DNA from 4 places in the Paenibacillus sp. FSL R5-0887 genome. Region 1 is predicted to be linked to each of the others. Evidence: riboswitches for the same ligand, from Rfam matches in the RefSeq annotation. Region 1 holds a riboswitch; each other region holds the start of a gene.
The links. A riboswitch is a leader RNA that binds a small molecule or an ion and turns the genes downstream of it on or off. The one in region 1 is predicted to bind cyclic di-GMP.
Positions count from the first base shown of each region.

Region 2: it holds a riboswitch for cyclic di-GMP, as region 1 does, so the genes downstream of both, MKY14_RS27775 (NPCBM/NEW2 domain-containing protein) here and MKY14_RS24205 (transglutaminase-like domain-containing protein) in region 1, are expected to answer to the same signal.
Region 3: it holds a riboswitch for cyclic di-GMP, as region 1 does, so the genes downstream of both, MKY14_RS01430 (DUF6612 family protein) here and MKY14_RS24205 (transglutaminase-like domain-containing protein) in region 1, are expected to answer to the same signal.
Region 4: it holds a riboswitch for cyclic di-GMP, as region 1 does, so the genes downstream of both, MKY14_RS24980 (choice-of-anchor A family protein) here and MKY14_RS24205 (transglutaminase-like domain-containing protein) in region 1, are expected to answer to the same signal.

Region 1 covers NZ_JBBOCE010000002.1:1,417,776-1,420,895, forward strand. The annotation lists rRNA gene MKY14_RS24200 (16S ribosomal RNA) at 1-630, opposite strand, end outside; gene MKY14_RS24205 (transglutaminase-like domain-containing protein) at 997-1,806, opposite strand; cyclic di-GMP riboswitch class I at 1,820-1,900, opposite strand; cyclic di-GMP riboswitch class I at 1,975-2,057, opposite strand; gene MKY14_RS24210 (class D sortase) at 2,177-2,836, opposite strand; gene MKY14_RS24215 (GtrA family protein) at 2,939-3,120, opposite strand, start outside.
Region 2 covers NZ_JBBOCE010000002.1:2,235,854-2,238,973, forward strand. The annotation lists gene MKY14_RS27765 (EAL domain-containing protein) at 1-427, shown strand, start outside; gene MKY14_RS27770 (hypothetical protein) at 544-1,110, shown strand; cyclic di-GMP riboswitch class I at 1,268-1,354, shown strand; gene MKY14_RS27775 (NPCBM/NEW2 domain-containing protein) at 1,613-3,120, shown strand, end outside.
Region 3 covers NZ_JBBOCE010000001.1:319,904-323,023, reverse strand. The annotation lists gene MKY14_RS01435 (NADH-dependent flavin oxidoreductase) at 1-880, opposite strand, end outside; gene MKY14_RS01430 (DUF6612 family protein) at 993-1,841, opposite strand; cyclic di-GMP riboswitch class I at 1,959-2,050, opposite strand; gene MKY14_RS01425 (RNA polymerase sigma factor) at 2,255-2,773, shown strand; gene MKY14_RS01420 (DUF4179 domain-containing protein) at 2,757-3,120, shown strand, end outside.
Region 4 covers NZ_JBBOCE010000002.1:1,598,709-1,601,828, reverse strand. The annotation lists gene MKY14_RS24985 (hypothetical protein) at 110-502, opposite strand; cyclic di-GMP riboswitch class I at 998-1,088, shown strand; gene MKY14_RS24980 (choice-of-anchor A family protein) at 1,197-3,120, shown strand, end outside.

The DNA of each region.
Region 1 (3,120 bases):
GCCCAAGGTTTAAACACCAGACTTAAATAGCCGCCTGCGCGCGCTTTACGCCCAATAATTCCGGACAACGCTTGCCCCCTACGTATTACCGCGGCTGCTGGCACGTAGTTAGCCGGGGCTTTCTTCTCAGGTACCGTCACTCCGATAGCAGTTACTCTACCGGACGTTCTTCCCTGGCAACAGAGCTTTACGATCCGAAAACCTTCATCACTCACGCGGCGTTGCTCCGTCAGGCTTTCGCCCATTGCGGAAGATTCCCTACTGCTGCCTCCCGTAGGAGTCTGGGCCGTGTCTCAGTCCCAGTGTGGCCGTTCACCCTCTCAGGTCGGCTACGCATCGTCGCCTTGGTGGGCCGTTACCCCACCAACTAGCCAATGCGCCGCAGGCCCATCCCTCAGTGACAGATTGCTCCGTCTTTCATTCTTCTCTCAGGAGAAAAAAGAAATTATCCGGTATTAGCTACCGTTTCCGGTAGTTATCCCAGTCTGAAGGGCAGGTTGCCTACGTGTTACTCACCCGTCCGCCGCTAAGTCATTTTGAAAGCAAGCTTTCAAAATGACTCCGCTCGACTTGCATGTATTAGGCACGCCGCCAGCGTTCGTCCTGAGCCAGGATCAAACTCTCCAATTAGTATTGAAAAGAGCGATATGCTCATTTTGAAACATCTGACGAGAAAATTAATTCTCTAATTTGGATTTCACTTGCGTGATTTCCTACTCACTCGTTGTTCAGTTTTCAAAGATCAAGTTCTCGTTGGCGCCGTTTAATGTCTCAGCAGCAACTCTTATAATATATCATGTTGTTTTCAGAAATGCAAGCTTTATTTTTCGAAGCTTTTTATCAGCCTCGTCTATATCGCCTGTACGCTGTCTAACAACGCTTACCTATAATACCCCAACTATTAATAGAAAAGCAACCCCTAATATAAAAATAAACAACTAGCTTAATAATTAAGCTAGTTGTTTATTTAATAGGGTTATATTTCTAGCGACGAACTTAATAGTATTTTGCCGCAGTATATTTGCTTGAGGCTTTAATTAAATCGGTTTTCTTATCACTCTTTGAAAGTCCTGCATCCACTGTAGTATCAATGGTAACCCACTTCCCATTAAGCAACACTTCGTTCCAGGCATGATATTGCGTAACGTAGCTTGTATTCCCCATTACCAACTTAGCAGGAACATCTACACTCCGCAGCATTGCGGCAAAAAGAGAAGCGTAATCATAGCAAATCCCTTTTTTAGTAGTCAATGTCTTATCGATGCTTGGAATATAATCAGTAGTTACACTATTAGCAAGAGAGTAATCATATTGTACATTCGCAACTACATAGTTATAGATCGCTTTAACTTTCTCTTCGTCTGTTGTTTTGCCTTGTACTAATTGTTTAGCTTTGACAATCGCTTTATCAGAAGAACTCCATTTCACATTCTGTACGGAGCCCAAATATACGGAATTCGAGTCACTCATGGTTACGTCTACTACTTCGGAATATAACGCTTTGTATTTATTGCCGGTTGTATTCTCCAGAACAGAAACCTTATAAGTCCCATTTCCTTGTTGCAAAGGGAAGTCCTCAGCTTGTCCAGAAGCATACAAGTTATATGTATAGCTGCTGTTATCTTTGGTGATCATGAGTTTGATTCTTTTATCTTTCGGAATATCATAGTTAATACCAATAACACCTTGAGCCACTTTGGATGTAATCAACCAGCTGGCATCTGCACTTGCAGCTTGAGCTGTACTTACCGGAACTGAAGTCATTAGGACGAACAACGCCACCAGCATAAAATAAACCTTTTTCACGGATAAAACTCCTTTCGGTAGCTGGCTGCCATCCTTTCGGGAAGGCCCTTTAGCTTTGCGTCCCTACCTTTCGATAGGTTTGCCGTTATCGTATAAGCTCTATCTGTTCTAGCTTTACTAGATATAATTGATAGAATCCATTTGAAACAAACAAAAAAAGCCTCTTCATTCGGTAGCTGGCTGCCATCCTTTCGGGAAAAGGCCCTTTAGCTTTGCGTCCCTACCTTTCGGAAGGTTTGCCGTTATCGTGTTTAGCTTTCATAGTATAATACTATCATATTTATAGTTGTGAACAAGACCTAATTTACTAGATTACCCATTATTTTATAAATATCTCCCGGTATTTGTGTTTTCTTGTCATTCACTATTCTCATTTTGTTAATTTGGCATGAACAATCAGCCGATGCGTTGGATTCACTAGCGGATCACATGTAATCAGAGTAAGAATCTTATCCTTGTCATTCCCGTCAAGAACGGAGACATCACTCGGATCTACAACAGAAATATCGTATACCTCATAGTTAAACACCTGATCACTAGTCTTTACCGTGATAACATCCCCCACAACAACCTCATTCAATCTGTTAAACAAACGACCCGTAGTTCGAGCCCGATGCGCCGCGATTGCAGCATTCCCGATCTCTCCAAGGGGTGCCGTTTCTTTCATATGGGCTGCAGCATGTTTCATATTAGCTTTTGTAGCCCCTTCTAATACAGGCAGCTTCAAATCAATCTTATCGATTTCAATTAGTGCGATTACTTTGCCACCGACTTCAATCTCCGGTTCAGGCTTTTCTGTCTCTTGGGGTTGGGGCTGTGCCTGGGCATCCAGAACCGATTCCTCTGCTAACAGCTGAGTAACTTCAGCATACCTGCTCCTCAGATCTGACTGGGGAGTACTATCGGCAGTGCTTAGTTCAGCCGTTTCTAATAACTTCTCCTGCTGCCTGTCGTTGTACCATTCGTTAGCTGTCGGATATAACATGATAAGTATCCCAGCCAGTATGAGTAGATAGGAGAATTTACGCAATGTTATTCACCTCCGTATATTGTTTCTATGGTTATATACAAATCAAGCAGAAACAGCTACTTGCCTTTAAGCATAGCAACTCCTTCTGCCTGAAATTAATGTTTAAAATACCCATTTACGACTTCCAAAGAAATTGATGATCACCGTGATAAAGGTAACCAGCACCTTCGAGATCAAGACTTGAATACCTAGTTTGTCTGTCAACAGATGCATTAGCAGCAGTGATATTCCGAGCACTACCAGATTCAGCACGATAAACTTGACCAGCTGCACGCGGTCGAAGC
Region 2 (3,120 bases), 820 kb from region 1:
CTTAAGATCAACCGTTGAACTGGCCAATCAATTAGGCGTCGATCCTTCTCTTTTTGTCTTTGAAGTTGTTGAGACGGAGAAAGTGGATGATCTCGCTCATTTGAAAGCTATTTTGACATATTACAAGGACCGGGGATTTGAATACGCTTTAGATGATGTTGGTGAGGGCTTCAGCACGATCGAGATGTTATTGGAGCTTAAACCCCATTACATGAAGCTGGATATGAAATATGTTCAGGGTGTGTCCAGCGATCTGAACAAACAGAAAATAGCAAAGCAATTTTTAGAAAAAGCTTTAGAAATCCAATCCGTTCCTTTAGCAGAAGGTGTGGAGTTTAGAGAGGACTTTGAATGGCTTAAGCAGAGTGGTTATCAGTTGTTTCAGGGCTATTTATTTGGAAAGCCTGATCCTATTCCCAAACAGTAATCCTAATGAGTATATATCCGTCCAGAGGATGAGATGAATTTCAGGTCAGAGTCTGAGTACAGCCAACCCCCGGGGTTGTATAATTTAGGTAATTTGAAAAGGGGGACGGGATAGATATGAAATGGCATCAATTTGTAACGCGCTGGGCGGATTCTAGGGGCTTTGATGGACGAGAGATTGATTATCAATGGCCTTCTCCCTCATTTCCGGTCATCAGTATTCGCAGTAATCTAGGGCGATACTCAGGTCAGGCGTATGGCCGTGGAGGTAAACCCCGTGTGAAGACAGCCGTTGGATTAATCGCTATTGGAGATGTAGCTGTTGGCTTGATTTCCATAGGTGCGATAAGCGTGGGCGTATTATCCTTAGGAGCAATATCACTGGGAATGTGGTTAGCGATCGGAGCAATAGCACTTAGCTGGCTTGGCTTCGCAGTGGGAGCGATTGCGATTGCAGGCGTGGCTGTAGGAGCGATCGCAATCGCGGAAAAAGCGTTGGGGGCCATCGCCATAGGGGATACGGCATTTGGTGCGATAGCGATAGGCAGGATCGCTGGGGGTGCCATAGCTATCGGACAATGGGCATATGGTGTAATCGCAGTTGGCGAACATGGTTTCGGATTAATTCCCGTCACGGGCGATGTGTGGAATTGGTTCCGGCGTTTGTTTGGATCGGGGAGTTAAGTAGACCTACAGTCCTAAAGGATGCCCTTCTCTTCCGGGATAGTCGATAAATAATATCTATCACATAAGAAAAACTAATTGCAATTACCTATACTCATTTCATACCAATTAATCATGCGATCAGATCTAGGCTTATGTTACTCTTTGAATGTATTCGAAACTTCATAGGCAAACCTATGGAAATGTAGGGACGCAAAGCTATAGGGACTAAGGTTATCATAACTATTGTCAGCCAGCTGCCAAAGAGTGTGTAACGCTTTTTGTTAAAATATAAGAAAGTATAAGTTATAAAACTATACTTAATATCTTATATTTCTCGCTTAAACGCTTACCGTCCTTATAAGGACGCCGAAGGCGTTTATGCTTGTTAAGGTTTAATAAAAATTAAGTCTTAATTTTTAGGCGACTTTATACGCAATCAAGCTACTCTTTTGGGGTAGTTTTTTTTGTGCCCATTTTTGGGCACTGGAGAGATTCATATGACATCTGGGGGTAAGAAGAGATGAAGAAAATGATTGCGATCGCTACATCGGCGGCCATGTTGGCCAGTTTTTCGAGTGAGGCAGGTTATGCTTTAGCAAGTGAGGCAAGCAAGGTAAATGTAACAAAAACAGTGGCGCAAAGTAAGGTTAACTTATTAAGCAACGCCTCGGTTATTCCGTTTGAGCTGTACGGCAAGGATGCTCTAAATGCCTATAATGAGGTTTTTAGAATGAATCCAGCAAATATTAAATCCATCACAAATAACGGTGGCAACTACTCAGGCTCGCCTATAGCTAAGGCTATGGATGGGGATATGAGCACGCATTGGGAGACTGGCAAACCGAATAGTTCAACGTTTACGAATGAGGTTGTGTTTGTTTTCAATGAGTCCACTGAATTAAATAGAATGGTATACGCGGCTAGGCAATCCGGTGCTAAAGGTAAAGGTTTTGCTCAAGAATTTGATATCTACGGCTCCACTACCGATGCGGGTGATTTTACGCTCGTGTCTTCTGGAGAATATACAGGCTCAACCGGTGATGTAGTGGAGATTCAGTTCGCACCTACGGCTTTTAAGAGACTTAAATTTGTCTTCAAAAAAGCGAACCAAGATTGGGCGAGTGCTGCTGAGTTTTCTTTTTATAAAGAGGATAGTGTTTCTGCTAAAATGAAAAATTTATTTACAGATGATACCTTGAGCCAAGTTAGTGCTGCCTTTGATACGGCAGAGAAATTAACAGCTTTAGAGAATGAAGTGCAGGCACATCCACTGTATGCGCAGTTTAAAGAAGAGATAGAGAATGCAAAGATCCTTTTGGAGAACCATCAGGTAGAGGCAACGGCAGCCAAGGTTTCGAAGCTAAAAGGGTATGGAACAGCCTATGAAAATGCCTATAGCCAAGCTTATAGAATGCCGAATGCAAACGTATCAAAAGTAACGGTGAACGGTGGAAGCTACTCAGGTACGAAGCCTGAATATATGCTGGATGACCAGCCCACTACGCATTGGGAAACGAACAAAAACAATGATGCAAGCTTCACGAATGAAGTTGTGTTTGAACTAGCGCAAGCGGAAGTGCTGGACAGAGTAGCTTTTTTGGCTAGAGATAACCGCAAAGGATTCCCAGAGGCTTTTGAAATCTATGCATCAGAGACGAGTAAAGGAGAGACCTTCCAACTTGTATCTAGCGGAACCGCGATTAGTACCAATGACTTTCTGGAATTTAAATTCGAACCGAAGAAGTTTAAAAGATTAAAATTTAAGTTCACAAAAGCTAATATCAACAGACCTTTTGCGGCTGAATTTAGATTTTATACAGAAGATAAAGTAAGCGAAGCTGTAAATGGTATTTTCACAGATGGAACGATGAGTGCGGTTGTGCCTGCTTATAATAACGTTGCAAAAATCAATGCACTAGAGGAAGCGGCAAAGGTACATCCGCTCTATCCAATCCTGAAAGATTCTTTGGATTTAGCTAAGAAGCTAGTGAATGGTGAAGTTCAAACCGAAGGCACCATCATTGAGGC
Region 3 (3,120 bases), on a different contig from region 1:
TTTCTTTAAAATCTTCTGATGCAGATACTTTCTTGAAGTCCCCTAATGAAATATGCAGATAATCCAGCCTTTTATCAGCTAATTTATCAATGAGATAAAAGGTATCGGTGATTTTAATTCCAGGCTCTTCATATTCTTCTGGAGAAAAACGATACCCGACAATAAAATCCTTAACCTCTGAATTGTCAACGACAGCAATAACTGCATCCACTAATTGGTTAATGAAATTAAATCTTTTCTCTAAGCTTCCTCCCCATTGATCTTCACGACGGTTGGAGTGTGGAGAGAAGAATTGTTGGATTAAATATGTGTTTGCTCCATGAATTTCTACCCCGTCAAATCCAGCTTGAATAGCACGTTGAGTCGCTTTTTTAAAATCCTCAATTACACCGAAAATTTCATCTTCTGTTAATGCTCTTGGAATTTCTGCATTCGGGCGTTCGGCAGCAATGGCGCTGGAGGAAACGGGTTGTACGCCACGCAATATTTTTGAATCTGTCATTCTTCCTGCATGGAATAGCTGTAAAATAGCTTTTGTTCCATTTCGTTTAATAGTAGATGCTAATCGGCTAAGGCTAGGAATAAATTCATCGGAGGAAACACTAAGTTCACCTTCCCATCCTTTTCCACCCTCTTGTACATTTGCTGCCGCAGTGATGACCGCACCTACTTCGCCCGTTCTTAGCGAATAGTATTTCAATTCATCTTGTGTTACTACACCGTCATAAAAGCTCATTCGCGTGGTCATTGGAGCCATAACCACTCGGTTTTTTAATGTCAGCCCTCTGCGAAAAGTTAATGCTGTGTCTAGTGCTATCATCTTTTTCCCAACTTTCATTAAATTATATTTAGATAAATTATTATATACATGCGCATACATATAAATTACAGCAATGATTTATTCTTGTCAACTAATAAAGAACTGCTGTTGGATACAACAAAAAGCGCTGTTCCGCTGAACAGCGCTTTTCGCTCGTTATGAATCGTCCTTATTATTCTAGTTCGGCCGGTTTTACAATGGCTGCACCTTTATTATTTTTGGAATATTTAGCTTCGATTTTCGTGGTGTATGTATCTTTAGCTCCGTCACTTACCAGCACATAACTCAGATCGACTGTCAGCTTTTCCGTTTGCCAGGTCTTAGTATTGACGAATAATTTCCACGTTACACTTTTGGGTTGAACTGTCTCACCATCCCAGAGGTTCTCCTGGTCATAGAGTTTGATTATCCCCTTAGCTGCTGTCGGATCGGTTACCGTGAATTGTAAGACTGTTTGTGCGCCAGCAGTGCTGACTTTCATGGATTTTTTATAACTTTTGACCGAATCAAGCATGGAAACAGGATCGTATTGGCCTTTAGAGTAAAAGGCATCCCATTCCGTTTTCTCCAGTCCAAGCCAATATTGTGCATCAGGATCGATTGGCTCCCCGTCATCGTCGTAACCTTCATCTTCAGATTCATCGATCAGTTCACTTCCGTCTACAAGATAGTAAAACTCCTTGTCATTGGCATATAGACTGTACGATGTTTCTAAAAGACTACTAGCGACAGTGCCTGCTGCGGCAAAATTCGGCAGACGGTTGATATCCAGCTTCAGAGTGTTGGTGTTGCTGATACGCACCCCGCCGCTTTGAATATCCTGTTTTTTGGTCACATCCAGATGGAAATTCTTTATTGCTTTGGAGGCTGCCGTTACTTTGCTGATCATCTGATCCGCGGTTACTACTGTTGAGGTAGCTGCAGACACTACTCCTGGATTAGACATCCATCCGATCGTTCCGGACAGCAATAAAGCACCTACTGCCAAACTAGTACCTATTGTTTTGAAAAAACTGTTCATGTACTTCCCCTTTCGGCCCCTTGCGATAATGTAACGCCGTATAGGTCGAAATAATAAAAGAGCTCAAAATAGACTACATATTTTTAGAGCTATCCTTTATGCTTCATAAGACATCCCTATGGCGGCCTGGCGATCATTTCCTTCTGTCGAAAGGCTTTAGACCCATGGCTTTGTGTCATCATCTTTCGATGATTTTACCTTTAACGCGGACATTCAATTAGTTTTAATTAGATTACGGACGCATGTCCCACCGCTAATTTTATCATGGTTATAATTACCTGTAAACGACTTATCTTCCATTCGAATTCGCTATGATATTCAGAAGAAATACTACAATCAAAATGAAAAATGAACGATTACATACGCTTATAAGTCTTATTAATGAGAACAGCAAAGACAGGGGGTGCAGCAAAATGAGTGACCGGGAAATTTTCGAGCTCTATAAAGAACAAGTATATTATTTTTGTTACTACTTAATGAAAAATCAGGCAGATGCGGAGGATATTTCCCAAGAGGTATTTGTAAAAGTTATCTTAGCGGATAAGTCGAAGGTAAGAAACTTGAAAGCTTGGATTTTACGAATTGCTTCGAATGAGTGCAACAGTGTGATCAAAAGGCGTAAGACGGGGTGGATGAAAGAAGTACGTAATTATTTACTATCCAGGTCTGAGGAATCAAACCCTGTAGAAAAACGTTTGGATCGACAGGAAACTAAAAAAGAATTACAAGGGTTATACAGTCAGCTTCCCGACAAAATCAGAATGGTAGTAGTCCTTCGTTTTATAAACGAATTGACTGTACCCGAGATCTCTAAAGTTATGAGCATACCCGAAGGAACTGTAAAATCCAGACTGAACAAGGGACTTAAAATACTAAATAGAATGGGTGGAACCCAACTAAAGGAGCTGAATAGTAATGAGTCTGTATATTGAAAAAGATAAACATATTCCCCGACCGGATTATGATTTGATGTGGACTGCCATAGAACAAGAAGCTTATAAACGTCAAAGAAATCTGCATGCCTCCCAGAATACTCCTAGGTCTAATAAAAAGGTTATTCCTATCAGTATTGTCTTCTCTTGCCTCTTACTTGTAGCCATTCCTGTATTCGCTAGTATGACGATTAATTGGGATAAAATTGGTGGTCGAAGTGTGAGCAATGCATTAAATAACGGCATCGGTCAACAGTATAATCTTCAAACTTCCAGTTCAGGAGTAACAATGAATTTGAACGGTGTTGTAACTGATGGAGAAAAAATGAAAATGCTGTTATCACTTG
Region 4 (3,120 bases), 180 kb from region 1:
AGTGTTTTGTGGTATATCTCTCTCAGGTCTTGCCAACTCCCATGGTAAGGCCTATTTTTTTGTTCACTAATTGATCGGGGGGAGAGAGCGCAGCGGCTTCTATACAGCTTTACTTAATCTGGTACTGTTCTTCGTAACTCTTAAAAGATGAAATATCCAGCCCTAGGTATCTGCGCATATGGATGGCAGCCTGAGCCGCAACAATGTCATTCAACAGCAGCATTCGTTCATGATAGCCACGACATATATACTTGGCTTCAATTCCAGTATTAAGTCTGTTTTGCTCATACACCTTGATTCCCCGTCTTCTCATTTCTGCACGAACATCCCTTAGATCTGTTGTAGCTACTGCAGCAGCTGTTCCAAGCACCTCCAGATAAGGGGCGGGTGTTCGTAAGTGTGTAGATAAAATGGCGGAGTCCCGTTCGAAAGCTGATAAAATCATCGGAAGCAATAAATAAGATTTCACCAGCATGTTGTCCCTGCTTTCTGCTCTATGCATGAATCTCATCACCTCTAATAGGAACGTATATTCGTATTCTACCCCGATATTCCAAAAATAATCAATGGTATTTCTAAACAGCTTATCCAATGTGATTAAATTCACAACTTAATAACGAAGAATAAATTATATTAAAAATTGTAATAATAAAAATTAATGTATCGAACGCAAATAAAGGAGAATTATGATGGAAAAAGAGGGCAGCCTCCAGCGTGGATTGTTTTTTGGTTTAATTTTGAGTGTTCCCTTATGGATATCCATATTGGGCTATATACAGTTACTTTAAAATTTAATGAAAAACCTTATGCGAAGCGCCTTTAGGCGCTTTTTTTGTGTGGTACTAATGCGGGGAATTATCGAAAGGAATTGATTGACAATTGTGGGTGTCGGGAGCTAAACTGTTATTAATTCAAAAGTATTAAAAGTCATAGACTGTTATTGGATAGAATGCTTCAGCTACCAGTTCTGGACTTGCAGTGTAATACATATATATAGTCATGATAATAGCAAACCGTCTGAAAGGGCGGGACGCAAAGTCCAGGAGTCTAAAGTGTCTTAAAGGCACAATGACCGTCCGACTGCCATGAGAAGGGAATTTCACTTCTTTTTGGCGGTCTTTTTTGTTGTTAGGTCCTTTAGAGTTTCTGGTAATTATTCTGATTAATATAAATCATAGTTTTAGGAGGTGTGCCATTTGAAAAGAAGAATAAAACCGTTACTCTCGCTTGTATTAGCTGGGATTTTGACGGTAGGTAGTGGGCTTTCCTCATTAGGAGCTGGAGTTGCTGGAGCTAGTAGTTCTTCTACATTGGGAATTGCAGCGGTCTACAACGTGTTTATTCTAGGGGATATAACAACAGTTTCGGATACGGAAGGAAGGTTTGCTGCTGGAGGTAACGTTAACTTAACCAACTATAGTGTTGGAGATAGGTTGACCGCTGCAGAGGTTTCCCTGACTGACACACTTGTTGTTGGAGGGCATCTTACTTTCAACGGAGGTACTGTTTATGGGAATATCGTGCACGGGGGAGATTTTTCAGGGAATGTAACGCTCCTCAAGGGTGGTACAAAAAGACAGGGGAGTACGATTGACTTTTCAGCCGTAGGTCAGTCTTTGAAGGACAAATCAGCAGAACTTGCAGCATTGCCGGCGAATGGAACAACAGTGTACCAATATGGCAGCCTTACCCTGACAGGTACAGATCCTGCGGTCAATGTTTTTAATGTTTCAGGAGATAACGTCTCTAATACCTACGGAATTACAATAAATGTTCCTTCAGGATCTACTGCAATTATTAATATTGATGGTTCTAACGTAAAAATGAAAAACTTCGGATTTCTACCTAATAACGTGTTGAACAGCAAGAAAATTTTGCTTAACTTTAGCCAAGCTGCGTATCTTGATATGGCAGGCATAGGTGTAATGGGAAGCATACTTGCCCCCTATGCTCATGTTGATTTTATTAATGGTCAGATTAACGGTACTTTAGTGGCGGCTTCACTCAAAGGTACTGGTGGTGGTGAATTTCACCACTATCCATACGATGGTGATGAACCTGGACCAACACCAACGCCAACGCCAACGCCGACAGTGACGCCGACACCAACAGTGACACCAACGCCAACGCCGACAGTGACGCCGACACCAACAGTGACACCAACGCCAACGCCGACAGTGACACCAACGCCGACAGTGACACCAACGCCGACACCGACGCCAACACCATGTCCGACGCCGACAGTGACACCAACGCCGACGCCGACAGTGACACCAACACCAACGCCGACGCCGACGCCGACAGTGACGCCGACACCAACGCCGACAGTGACGCCAACACCGACACCAACGCCGACAGTGACGCCAACACCGACACCAACGCCGACAGTGACACCAACACCAACACCAACGCCGACGCCGACACCAATACCGACACCAACGCCGACAGTGACACCAACACCGACGCCAACGCCGACACCAACACCAACACCAACGCCGACGCCGACACCGACACCAACGTCGACGCCGACACCAACACCAACACCAACACCAACGCCGACGCCGACACCAATACCGACACCAACGCCGACAGTGACACCAACACCGACGCCAACGCCGACAGTGACACCAACGCCGACAGTGACGCCAACAGTGACACCAACGCCGACAGTGACACCAACACCGACGCCAACGCCGACACCGACACCAACACCAACACCAACGCCGACGCCGACACCAACGTCGACGCCGACACCAACGCCGACGCCGACGCCGACGCCGACACCAACGCCGACACCAACACCGACACCAACACCGACAGTGACACCAACGCCGACACCGACGCCGACGCCGACAGTGACACCAACGCCGACGCCGACAGTGACACCGACGCCAACACCGACGCCGACAGTGACGCCGACACCGACACCGACACCAACACCAACGCCAACGCCAACAGTGACGCCAACACCGACACCAACGCCGACAGTGACACCAACGCCGACACCAACACCGACGCCGACAGTGACGCCGACACCAACACCAACGCCGACGCCGACAGTGACACCAACGCCGACACCAACGCCGACAGTGACACCAACACCAACGCCGACACCAACAC